4 regions of the Pantoea sp. B9002 genome follow, and region 3 is predicted to be linked to each of the others. Evidence: predicted binding sites of a transcription regulator. Region 3 holds the regulator's gene; each other region holds the start of a gene.
The links. Region 3 encodes CRP, which controls carbon source genes, mostly activating them, when cyclic AMP is high. Its sites were predicted from a motif close to ATGTGANNNNNNTCACAT; they were not measured.

Region 1: the regulator CRP is predicted to act here: its motif matches at 1,193-1,210, upstream of HX773_RS08285 (YfcZ/YiiS family protein).
Region 2: the regulator CRP is predicted to act here: its motif matches at 1,716-1,733, upstream of azuC (stress response protein AzuC).
Region 4: the regulator CRP is predicted to act here: its motif matches at 1,590-1,607, upstream of HX773_RS08100 (NupC/NupG family nucleoside CNT transporter).

What each region holds. Positions count from the first base shown of each region.
Region 1 covers NZ_JACAPA010000010.1:234,950-238,082, forward strand. Annotated here, with positions in the region: gene fadL (long-chain fatty acid transporter FadL) at 1-944, opposite strand, end outside; gene HX773_RS08285 (YfcZ/YiiS family protein) at 1,304-1,600, shown strand; gene fadI (acetyl-CoA C-acyltransferase FadI) at 1,767-3,077, shown strand; gene fadJ (fatty acid oxidation complex subunit alpha FadJ) at 3,077-3,133, shown strand, end outside.
Region 2 covers NZ_JACAPA010000036.1:23,053-26,185, reverse strand. Annotated here, with positions in the region: gene dgcA (N-acetyl-D-Glu racemase DgcA) at 1-306, opposite strand, end outside; gene dgcN (N-acetyltransferase DgcN) at 308-1,315, opposite strand; gene azuC (stress response protein AzuC) at 1,565-1,642, opposite strand; gene mntP (manganese efflux pump MntP) at 1,875-2,447, opposite strand; gene HX773_RS17310 (DUF1158 domain-containing protein) at 2,732-2,971, shown strand.
Region 3 covers NZ_JACAPA010000036.1:196,131-199,263, forward strand. Annotated here, with positions in the region: gene HX773_RS18075 (YccS/YhfK family putative transporter) at 1-986, opposite strand, end outside; gene crp (cAMP-activated global transcriptional regulator CRP) at 1,045-1,677, opposite strand; gene HX773_RS18085 (OsmC family protein) at 1,982-2,386, shown strand; gene HX773_RS18090 (phosphoribulokinase) at 2,438-3,133, opposite strand, start outside.
Region 4 covers NZ_JACAPA010000010.1:200,266-203,398, forward strand. Annotated here, with positions in the region: gene HX773_RS08095 (LLM class flavin-dependent oxidoreductase) at 1-142, opposite strand, end outside; gene HX773_RS08100 (NupC/NupG family nucleoside CNT transporter) at 335-1,525, opposite strand; gene HX773_RS08105 (Nramp family divalent metal transporter) at 1,895-3,133, shown strand, end outside.

The DNA.
Region 1 (3,133 bases), on a different contig from region 3:
CTGCCGGTGGCTTTCAGCTCCTGGAACTGGCTCCAGCTGGTATACGTCAGGCTGTAGTGAACCGCCCATTGCGGCGCCACTTTATGCCATCCTGAAACTTCCCACATCTCTGGCAGGTTTAAGGTCAGAGAGCCCGGAATGGTTGAGCCGCCGGTGCCGTAAGGCAGGCCTAACAGCTGCGCTTGCGGCAGAGAATTTACGTAACCCGGCAGGCTGCTTTTGTAATCGCCATCAAAGTCGATTTTAACTTCTGAGCGATAGGTGAAACCGAAGCGGTTGTTCTTATCCACTTCATACAAAATGCCGGCGTTCCAGCCGTAACCCCATTCATCACCCTTTAAATGGGCAATTTGGGTATTGGCAGGAATGCCCAGCGCTGCACCAGATTCACCGGCATAACGCTCAATTTTCGCTTTTGCGTAGACCGCATCAAAGCCGATACCAAAACTGAAATTCTCATTCAGTCGATAAGCGGTGCTGATATTAAAATTACCGGTCATCAGGTCGGTTTTGCCGCCATAACCACCTGCGGTATAGCCGTCATTAAATTCGGTTGCCAGACCATAGTTGGAGGTCGCAGATGCACCAATCCACCACTGATCGTTAATCGGATGCACGTAGTGAAGATTAGGGATCCACTGATTCGGCGCAATATTTTTGGCATCGAGGCTGCGACCAGACGGGCTCTGACCACTAATATCCACTTCAGGATCAATATAAACCGCGCCGATAGAGAAAGAAGGGCGATCCATTAACGCCATGGTTGCCGGGTTACGGCTGGCAGAGGCGGCGGTATCACCCATCGCACCTTCGCCGGAATATGCACGACCTAAACCAATTGCTGAGAATTCATTCAGTTGAAAGCCCGCGGCGTAAACATGAGAACAGACGAGCGTTACTGCAGCTGCCACAGCTGACTTTGCAAACAGGTTTTTATGGTTCATGACCACAACCTCATCTAGATTTATTATTTAACGTTGTTACGTCGCGTAACAAAGAGCGGCGAATTGTAGGGACTGATGGCAAAACCACATATCAGACCAGTGCGACGAGTATAGGTCCGACCTGTGTATTTGTTGCAATAATGTTTTTTAAATATTTCTAATTTGATCGATAAAATCAGATCTGCTTAACAAAATCTTAGCGGTTCGCCCTCAACATAGCTTTCAATTTTGTTCTGGATCAATTTTTAGTGTGATATTCGTCACTTAGCGGCTTGATCGTGGATGTGAAAACGCAGCAGGCGTACACTTTGCGGCAGAAAATAATCCGATTATGTTGAATTTATCGTCAGGAGAGAACCATGACTGATGCCATTAAAAAGTGTAGTGCGAACGAAACAGCGGCCTGCTGCTGTGTCGATGTGGGAACCGTGATGGATAACACCGATTGCACCGCAAGCTGGTCTGGCGTGTTTGCCGATCGCCATGCGGCGGAAGCGATGCTGGCGCATTTGACTGAACGCGCGCGTCAGGTCGAATCCGATCCTTGCGATATTCGCGCGGATTTTGCCAATGAAGGCGACGCGGTGCGCCTCTCTATCGACTTCACCTTTGCCTGCCAGGCCGAAACCCTGATTTTCCAGCTCGGCCTACGCTAATCACGCCGCTGCCGAAACCCCTTCGGCAGCCTTAACTCATTTTCGTGTATTCCCTCGCACTTTTTTCCTCTGCTTATTGGCTACTTAGCAACACTTAGTTAACACTGATGATCAGGTCAGACCTGTTTGGCAATGATGCCCCGGTCGAAAATTACAGGTGATTGCAATGAGCAAAGCGCAGCCGCTGCTGACGCGTCAGGGCGAACGTATCGCCATAACCCACGGATTACGCACCCCTTTTGCCCGTCAGGCGACCGATTTCCACGGCATTCCCGCGCTGGAGCTGGGACGCATGGTGATCAGCGAACTGATGGCGCGCAGCGAATTACCGGTCGACGTTATCGATCAACTGGTGTTTGGTCAGGTGGTGCAGATGCCTGAAGCGCCCAACATTGCGCGTGAAATTGTTCTGAGCAGCGGATTGAGCGTACATACCGATGCGTATAGCGTTAGTCGCGCCTGCGCCACCAGTTTTCAGGCGGTGGCAAACGTGGCGGAAAGTTTAATGGCGGGCACCATCGATGCCGGCATTGCCGGTGGTGCGGATTCATCCTCGGTGCTGCCGATTGGCGTCAGTAAAACTCTGGCGCGTGCGCTGGTGGATCTCAACAAAGCGCGCAGCTTCAGTCAAAAACTCAGCATCCTGCGCCGTTTGCGCCCGCGCGATCTGTTGCCGGTGCCGCCGGCGGTGGCGGAGTATTCCACCGGGTTGCGCATGGGAGATACCGCCGAGCAGATGGCGAAAAGTCACGGCATCACGCGTGAACAGCAGGACGCGTTGGCACTGCGTTCGCACCAGCATGCGGCGCGCGCCTGGCAATCGGGCGTGTTAAGCCAGGAAGTGATGCCCGCGTTTGTGCCACCGTGGAAAGCGCCCATCGAGCAGGACAACAATATTCGCTTCAACGCCAGCGCCGCCGATTACGCCAAACTGCGCCCGGCGTTTGATCGTCGCCACGGTTCGGTGACCGCCGCCAACAGCACGCCGCTGACCGATGGCGCCGCAGCGGTGATCCTGATGCGTGAAGGGCGCGCGCGCGAACTTGGCATTCAGCCGCTCGGCTATCTGCGCAGCTACGCTTTTACGGCGATTGATGTCTGGCAGGACATGCTGCTTGGACCGGCCTACGCCTCGCCGCTGGCGCTGGACCGCGCCGGCATCACGCTCAACGATCTGACGCTGATTGATATGCATGAAGCCTTTGCCGCACAAACTTTAGCCAACCTGAAAATGTTCCGTGACGAACGCTTTGCGCGCGAGGTGTTGAATCGTCCGCATGCGCTGGGCGAAGTGAATGAAGAGCGCTTTAACGTGCTCGGCGGATCGATTGCTTATGGTCATCCGTTTGCCGCTACCGGCGCACGCATGATCACGCAGACGCTGCAGGAACTGCGGCGGCGCGGTGGCGGATTAGGATTGGTCACCGCCTGCGCGGCGGGCGGTTTGGGTACGGCAATGGTTTTGGAGGCCGAATAATGAGCGAATCCGCCTTTCATTTACACATGCGCCTCGACCACGTTGGTGTGATCACC
Region 2 (3,133 bases), 170 kb from region 3:
CAGCGCGGCATCGAGACGCCACAGCGCGCAGTCCAGCGCATTACGCGCTGAACCGGCAGACAAACGGCTTTGCAGATCGAGGCGGCTCAGGCCCGCTTCAATGTCGGCGCGCAGCGCTTCCAGTTCGGCGTTGACGCTCTCTGGCGTTTCATCGTAGCGCGGCGTTGGCGTACATTCGCCGCGGCCAATAAAGCCGTTCTGCTCCAGCGTCACGCGAATCACCGTGACTGCGGTGCGCGTACCGCGTGAGATGGCGAACGGACGCGCCAGCGGCAGCTCCAGCACTTCAATCTGCATGCGCCGCATGTTAGCCACGCTCCTGCAGCAGCGCGGCGATATCCGCAATGCCGAAACGCACCGGATCGGTAGCAGGCACGCCGAATTCGGCGCTGATCTCTGCACAATAGGCGCGCGCTTCGTCTTCGCTGTAGTTCGAGGTGTTGATGGCGAAACCGGCCAGCTGTACCGCGTCGCTGGTGACGTGCGCCGCGCGCAGGTTGGCTTCGACGCAATCTTTCAGGCTGACCATTGGCTGATGCGGCAGATGACGCATATGCGGACGGCCCATTTCATGGCACATCACCAGCCAGTGCGGCTGCGCACCGTGGATCAGGCCCATGCTGACGCCAGCGTAGGAAGGATGGAACAGCGAACCCTGACCTTCAACGATATCCCAGTGATCGGCGTCATTGGCTGGCGACAGCGCTTCGACCGCGCCGGCGATGAAGTCGGCAATCACCGCATCAATCGCGATACCTTCGCCTGCTACCAAAATACCGGTCTGGCCGGTGGCGCGGAAATCGGCTTTCATGCCGCGTTCGCGCATCGCGGCTTCCAGCGCCAGCGAGGTGTACATCTTGCCTACCGAGCAATCGGTGCCGACAGTAAGTACACGCTTACCTGTGCGCTTTTTACCGCTGCCTACGTCCAGTTTTGGACGCATGTGGCGCAGGTCGAACAGCTCAACGCCGAACTCTTTGGCCAACGCCACCAGCTCCGGCTCATCCACCAGACGATGGTGCAAACCGCTGGCAACGTTCATCCCGGCTGAGATGGCGCTTTTGACCGTGTCGAGCCAATGCGTGGGCAAGTAACCGCCGGCATTGGCGGTGCCGAGCACCAGCGTTTTGGCACCGCGCGCTTTGGCAGCGGCGATGTCGAGGACCTCGAGGCCAAGCGTGACGGTGCAGCCCGGCAGCTTAATTTCGCCAACGCACTGCTCTGGACGCCAGACGTGAATGCCGCGTGCGGTTTTAGCGGCCAGTGGATCGGTTACGTCGCCGAGGAAGAGTAAATAAGGTTGTGGGATCAGCATGATGTTTCTCGTTTCAGACGGTTTATAGGGCCTGAATTGACTATTTCATGCAGAAGATGGGGTGACGAATGCTTGTTTAGTGGCGGGGTATAACGTGAGGCTATAGCCAGATCGAAAAGTGATGGCTGAAGAGGTTAATCAGAGAGTTAGGGGAAAAATGGGGAGATTAGCGGCTGGAGAGATAAGAAAACAGTTGATAACCACAGGTCGATCCCTGACCGCGATTATCGAGGGTATCTGGCGGAATGCTTAGTTTAAAGCACCCGGCGGTACGTGTTTAAAAGTCTCAACATAAGAGCGGAACACGTAGCGGAAAAAGCGTTTCATAGAGCACCTGGTTCAAAAATTGTTGAAGAAATACGCAAAAAGTATAGCCGCTGAGCGTTTTTAGCGCAATTATTTTTGAAGTAGATCACATAATTGGGGTTTGGTGCGGATGTTAAGAAGAGGTCGCCATAAATGGCGACCCTAAATTGGCGCAGTTGAATTTGTACGATGCGCATTTATACGCAGTTGAATTCGTAGGGTGCGCATTTATGCGCACCAGGCAGCAGCATGGTTAATTAAACCAGCCTAAATGCTCGCTTAAAATGGTGCAGCCAATGCTGATCAGCACTACGCCGCCCAGCACTTCAGCCCATTTGCCCATCACCGGACCGATAAAGCGGCCAACCAACACGCCGGTGGTTGCCATGATGGTGGTCGCCGCGCCGATGGTGACGGCGGTCATGATGATATTCACCTGCAGGAACGCCAGGCCAACGCCGACGGCCAGCGCATCAAGACTGGTGGCGACGGCGGTTAACGCCAGCACCATAAAACCGTGACGCTGCGGCGCTTCGCACGGCTCATCGGCGGTTTGACGAAAACCTTCCATCATCATACGACCGCCCAGCACGGTTAACAGCACGAACGCCACCCAGTGATCCCACGCCATGATGTAGCGGCTGGCCGCGAGGCCAATTGCCCAGCCAATCAGCGGCGTCAACATTTCGATGACGCCGAAAATCAGGCCGGTTCGCAGTGCCTCTTTGAAACCTGGGCGATGCAGCGACGCGCCTTTGCCCAGTGCTGCGGCGAAAGCGTCCATCGACATACCAAAGGCCAGGATCAGGGTTGCGATAAATGTCATGGGTTTTCAATCAATGCCGCGGAACCGGCACTAAAGCCGTTACTTCTCCGCATTTATTGTTCAGTAATGAAAAAGTGCGCGCAGTCTAACACGCAAAAACGGCAAAAAAAAGACAGTAAAATCAGGGCTTTAAGTATAGCAAAGGCTATAACTCTTAACTTTCGCTATTTTTGACGCTAAGTGAATGGAATAGAAGAAATTTCTTAGCGCGATTCGGCTCGGGGATTGCGCCGTAGCGCGGTTTTATGCGCTAATGCCCGCGCTAACTGATTTGGAAAATGACCATGAATAACCCATTCGAAACGCTGATTATCCCAGGCGGCATTCTGCTGCTGGGCTTTCTTTCCGCCCTGCTGCTGCCCGCGCCTTCATTTGGCATTGAGCTGGCAAAACAACTGCAGGAAAGCCTGCATCTGATGGATGTTAATCAGCTGTATACCATCGTCTTTAGTTTGTGGTTTTTGCTGCTGGGCGCGATTGAGTTTTTCGTGATTCGCTTCCTCTGGCGCCGCCGATCGCGCTGATCACTTTTCCGCCAAGGTGATGCATTTTTCTTCTGGCAGCTTTGCGCGGCCAAGCCTAAATTCATCACCACAAAAATGTAACATTACTTTTACACGATATGGCGAAATATCGCGCAACACAAAATCCGCATAAATAATCAATTCACACAAAAGTTATAATTT
Region 3 (3,133 bases):
CGCAATACGCGGGCGATGCGGCTGAAGTGATACAGGCAGAAGTTGCCGACCGGATTATCCGGATGCTGGCGCGCAATTTTCTCCAGCGCGCCGAGCTGTTTCTCCATGTGAAAACGATCCGGCAGCTGATGGTAGAGAATCGCGTCCGCCAGCACGCGCAGCCGCGCCGAGATGATTTTCGCGTTCCAGCGAATCACCGCTTCGGCGTGGCTCTCCTCAACCAGCTTCTGCACCTCTTCGGGCTGATGCAAACTCACCGAGATGTGTTCCTGTAAATCCAGCGCCACCTGGAAAGCGCGCGTCAGGCGTTTGTGGCTGTTATCGCGGCTCGCCGACAGCATGTGCATTTGCTGGTAACAGGTGGTGATGAGATCGACCGCCTTTTGCTGGCGCGCCAGCAGCGGCGGCAGCGCTTTCTCCGGATCGGTCAGCTGCGTCAGTAAGGTGTATTTGGCATCGCAATAATCGGCCAGCTCGCGGAACAGCAGGCTGAGCGATTCGCGCATCGGCTGCTCTTTCCACAGCCAGAACCAGAACCAGTTGAACAAGCCGTACCACAGCGTGCCGCCAATGTAGAGCAGCGGCGGCACCCACATCGGCATACGTCCCACTAAGCTGAGCGTAAAGATGGCGGCGATGAGTGTGGCGGGCAGCAGGCGCGCGTGCAGCGGGCCGATTTCGCCGGTTACGCCAATCAGCAGCGGCAGCGCCAGCAAAATCAGCGGCAGCGGAATCTGGTAAGCGGTGAGGATCTGCATCAGGAAACTGCCGGTGGCAAACAGCGAACCACCCACAATCAGGCGTTTGAAGAAGCGTTTGTGCGGCGTATCCAGTCCCGCCATGTTGCAGCAGGCAGGCACTAACGAGAACAGCAGACCTTTTTGCAGATCGCCAAACAGCCAGCCGAGAGCCACAGGCAGGCACAGCACCAGCGTTTGCCGCAGCGCATAGTTAACTTCGGGATGATAGATGATTCGGCGCCACATCAGCTCATCGCAAATAGAAACGGCGCGATGTTGCCATCACGCCGTGGGTGAGAAGAAATTAGCGGGTGCCGTAAACGACGATGGTTTTACCGTGTGCGGAGATCAGGTTCTGATCTTCCAGCATTTTCAGGATACGACCCACGGTTTCGCGTGAGCAGCCCACGATCTGACCAATCTCCTGACGGGTGATTTTGATTTGCATCCCGTCTGGGTGAGTCATCGCATCTGGCTGTTTGGCCAGATTTAGCAGCGTTTGCGCAATGCGTCCGGTGACATCGAGGAAGGCAAGGTTGCCCACTTTCTCAGATGTCACTTGCAGACGACGCGCCATTTGCGACGAAAGTCGCATTAAAATATCCGGGTTTACCTGAATCAGCTGACGGAATTTTTTGTATGAAATTTCAGCCACTTCGCAGGCAGACTTCGCACGCACCCAAGCACTACGTTCCTGGCCTTCTTCGAAAAGACCGAGTTCGCCGATGAAATCTCCCTGATTGAGGTAGGAGAGAATCATCTCTTTGCCTTCTTCATCTTTAATCAGTACCGCTACGGAACCTTTTACGATGTAGTACAGCGTTTCCGCTTTCTCACCCTGATGGATGAGCGTGCTTTTGGATGGATATTTGTGAATATGGCAATGGGACAGGAACCATTCGAGTGTAGGGTCTGTTTGCGGTTTGCCGAGAACCATTCGCTATTATCCTCTGTTGTAATCGTGCCCAAAATACAGGGGGCATTTTTCCCTGTCAGGCGGTTTAATCGTCGAGCGTTTCCAGTAAAGGAAAAATTATTCCGGGTGGACTCTTAAGCTACGCTTTTGATTCTTCCGGCCTTCGTCTGTGATGACGAAAATATTTTCAGCACTGTTTGTAGCACAGCTTTTGCGAGCTGTCTTGTGTTGTCTCGCTTCAGCAGAAGGGGGATTACTCTGGATTGCTGTTTGTCAGGTGAAAGCGTACTCTGGCGGCAAAACCGCCGCTTCAGGAGAAAGAATAATGCAGGCACGAGTGAAATGGGTGGAAGGTCTTACCTTTCTCGGAGAATCCTCATCCGGCCATCAGGTATTAATGGACGGTAATTCCGGTGATAAAGCGCCAAGTCCAATGGAGATGGTGCTGATGGCCGCGGGCGGCTGTAGCGCCATTGACGTGGTGTCAATCCTGCAAAAAGGGCGCAGCGATGTGGCCGATTGCGAAGTGAAACTTACTTCAGAACGCCGTGAAGAAGCGCCACGCATTTTCACCCACATCAACCTGCATTTTATCGTTAGCGGTAAAGCATTGAGCGATAAAGCGGTTGCGCGCGCGGTTGATCTGTCAGCGGAAAAATATTGCTCGGTGGCGATCATGCTGGGTAAAGGTGTGGAAATTACCCACAGTTATGAGGTTGTCGAGTTGTAATCGGTCGTAGGGGAGGCATTCATGCCTCCCTTTTCACAGCCCGCACCAAACCTATTCAATCCGCTTTCCTTCAATCAGTCGCTGCACCAGCGGCAGCATAATCAGCTCCATCGCCAATCCCATTTTGCCGCCCGGCACCACCAGCGTATTGATGTGCGAAATAAACGATCCCTGAATCATCGCCAGCAGATAGGGGAACGCGATGCCTTCCAGACCACGGAAATGAATCACCACGAAGCTTTCGTCGAGCGACGGAATTTCGCGTGCGGCAAACGGGTTTGAGGTATCAACGGTCGGCACGCGCTGGAAGTTAATGTGGGTGCGCGAGAACTGTGGCGTGATGAAGTTAATGTAATCCTCCATCGAACGTACCACCGAATCCATCACCGCTTCGCGTGAATGGCCGCGCTCGCCGGTGTCACGCACCAGCTTCTGAATCCACTCAAGGTTAACAATCGGTACCACGCCAACCAGCAGATCGACATGCTCCGCCACATTTTGCTGCTGGGTAACCACGCCGCCGTGCAAGCCTTCATAGAACAGCACATCGGTGTTTTCCGGCAGCGGCTGCCACGGCGTGAAAGTGCCCGGCACCTGATTCCACGGCACCGCTTCGTCGTAGGTATGCAGATATTTGCGCGATTCGCCGAGGCCGGTTTGGCCATAATGTTTGAACGTCTGCTCCAGCAGGCCGAAGTCGTTGGCTTCCGGGCCGAAGTAGCTGATGTGACGACCGAGATCGCGCGC
Region 4 (3,133 bases), on a different contig from region 3:
CCACCAGAATGCGATCAAAACCGGCGTCTTCGTGCGCCCGCGCAAAACGCGCAATGTAATCTTTATCGAACAGCGGGCCGCTAGCCGGAATGATTTCGGAGGCGAGGCGGTGGCCAATCATGCCAAGGAATTGAATGCTCATGCGGTTCTCCTGAAGTGACGTCATGGAGAAAAACTACGGGCGCAGGCGGTGTGAACGGAAATTCAATATTGTGCAAAGGTTTTGCGTTTAACAGTAAAGCGGGTGATAGCGGGGGAAAAGCGCAGGCGACGCGGGATAGAACCGATTGAAATAATTAAGAAGAGAAGGGCGAGCCGCAGCTCGCCCCTTATATCAGAAGGCCAACACCAGACCAGCGATAGCGGCTGACAGCACGCTCACCAGCGTTGAACCGTACAGCAGTTTCAGGCCGAAGCGTGAAACCACGTTACCTTGCTCTTCGTGCAGACCTTTAATCGCACCCGCCACAATCCCGATAGAGGAGAAGTTAGCGAAGGAGACGAGGAACACCGAGAGAATACCTTCCGAATGTGGCGACAGCTGACCGGCGATTTTCTGCAGATCCATCATTGCCACGAATTCGTTGGAAACCAGTTTGGTCGCCATGATGCTGCCCACTTGCAGCGCTTCGTGTGAAGGAACGCCCATCACCCACGCAAATGGATAGAACACATAACCCAGCACGCCCTGGAAGCTGATGCCGAAAATCAGATCGAACAGCGCGTTCAGACCGGTAATCAAGGCGATAAAACCAATCAGCATTGCGGCAACAATCATCGCAACTTTAAAACCGGCGAGAATGTATTCGCCCAGCATTTCGAAGAAGCTCTGGCCTTTATGCAGATCCTGAAGTTGCAGATCTTCTTCGCTATCCACGCGGTACGGGTTAATCAGCGACAGCACGATAAAGGTGCTGAACATGTTCAGTACCAGCGCGGCCACCACATATTTTGGCTGCAGCATGGTCATGTAAGCGCCGACAATCGACATGGAAACCGTCGACATTGCAGTCGCTGCCATGGTGTACATGCGGCGCTGTGACATTTTGCCAAGGATATCTTTATAGGCGATGAAGTTTTCTGACTGTCCCAAAATCAGAGAGCTTACAGCGTTAAAGGATTCCAGTTTGCCCATACCGTTTACTTTTGACAGCACGGTACCAATGCCGCGAATCACCCACGGCAAGATGCGGAAGTGCTGCAAAATACCGATTAACGCAGAGATGAAAATGATGGGGCAAAGCACGTTGAGGAAGAAGAAAGCGAGACCTTTTTCGCTCATATTGCCAAACACGAAGTTGGTGCCTTCGGCGGCATATTTGAGCAGATGATCAAAGAAACCGGCGAAGCCCTGCACAAAGCCGAGACCGATGGATGAGTTCAGGAAGAACCAGGCCAGCAGAACTTCGATTACCAGAAGTTGAACGATATAACGAAGACGGATGCTTTTACGATCGTGGCTGACCAGCAAGGCCAGCACCGCTACCACCACTAGTGCTAAAAGAAAATGCAAAACATGGGACATGTCGGCTCCAAATTTGAGGAGGGTTGTATTTTGTTGCGTATTCTATGTAACGCGTTACTTAAAAACGAGATCAAAACCACATTATAAGTATTCGCTATCGCGTTTTTTCTCAGATAAGTCTGACCGCTCACAACCCTATTACAAATTCATCACAAGAAATATCCACAAAAACATTGTCTATAAAATGACCCAAGAGTAGAGTCATTTGCGTTGCACTTATTTTTAGCAAGAACTGCCTTTACCGCAATGTATAGCAATGGCTATACTTTATAGCACCATCTATTAATACAATAACTATAACCAAATTTCATCTGCCTTGAATGACCCTTAATCTGGACAGGTCAACAAGCGTTAGGACAGGGTAAAACTATGCTAGAAAGCCGCACCGCCGAGCGCGCCGCTCGCGGAGCCAGAAAGATCAAACTCGCGCTGCTGGGCCCCGCCTTTATTGCGGCGATTGGCTACATCGATCCCGGCAACTTCGCGACCAACATTCAGGCCGGCGCCGCCTACGGCTACAAGCTGTTGTGGGTGGTGGTGTGGGCCAACGTCATGGCGATGCTGATCCAGCTGATGTCCGCCAAGCTGGGCATTGCTACCGGCAAAAATCTTGCAGAACACATCCGCGATCGCTTCCCGCGTCCGGCGGTGTGGTTCTATTGGGTGCAGGCGGAAATTATCGCCATGGCCACCGATCTTGCTGAATTTATCGGCGCGGCGCTCGGCTTCAAGCTATTACTCGGCATCTCGCTGCTGCAGGGCGCGGTGTTAACCGGTATCGCGACCTACCTGATTCTGATGCTGCAAAGTCGCGGACAGAAGCCGCTGGAACTGGTGATTGGCGGTCTGCTGCTGTTTGTGGCGGCGGCTTATATTGTGGAGCTGTTTTTCTCCCAGCCCAAAGTCAGTGAGCTTGTGGTTGGCATGGCGCTGCCATCGCTACCAACATCGGATGCGGTATTCCTTGCTGCTGGCGTGTTAGGCGCTACCATTATGCCGCACGTAATTTATCTGCACTCGGCGCTAACGCAGCACGGCAACAAAGGCAGCAAGGCGCAACGCTACAGCTCAACCAAGCTGGATGTGGCTATCGCCATGACCATCGCTGGCTTTGTGAATCTGGCGATGATGGCAACCGCCGCCGCCGCGTTTCACTTCAGCGGTCACTCCAGCATCGTCGATCTCGATCAGGCTTACTTAACGCTGCAACCGCTGTTGGGTGAAGCCGCGGCGATTGTGTTTGGTTTGAGTCTGGTGGCTGCCGGCCTCTCCTCTACCGTGGTCGGCACGCTGGCGGGACAAGTGGTGATGCAGGGCTTTATCCGCTTCCACATTCCGCTGTGGTTCCGCCGCACCATCACCATGTTGCCCTCCTTTATAGTGATTTGGGCGGGCTGGGATCCGACGCGCATTCTGGTGATGAGTCAGGTGCTGTTGAGTTTTGGTATCGCGCTGGCGCTGATTCCGCTGTTGTCCTTTACCGGCAACCGCGAATTGATGGGCGATGAGATGGTGAACTCGCGCCTGATGCAAAATGCCGGGCGGCTGATTGTGGTGCTGGTGATCGCCCTCAATCTCTATTTGCTGGTCGGCGAAGCGCTCGGTTGG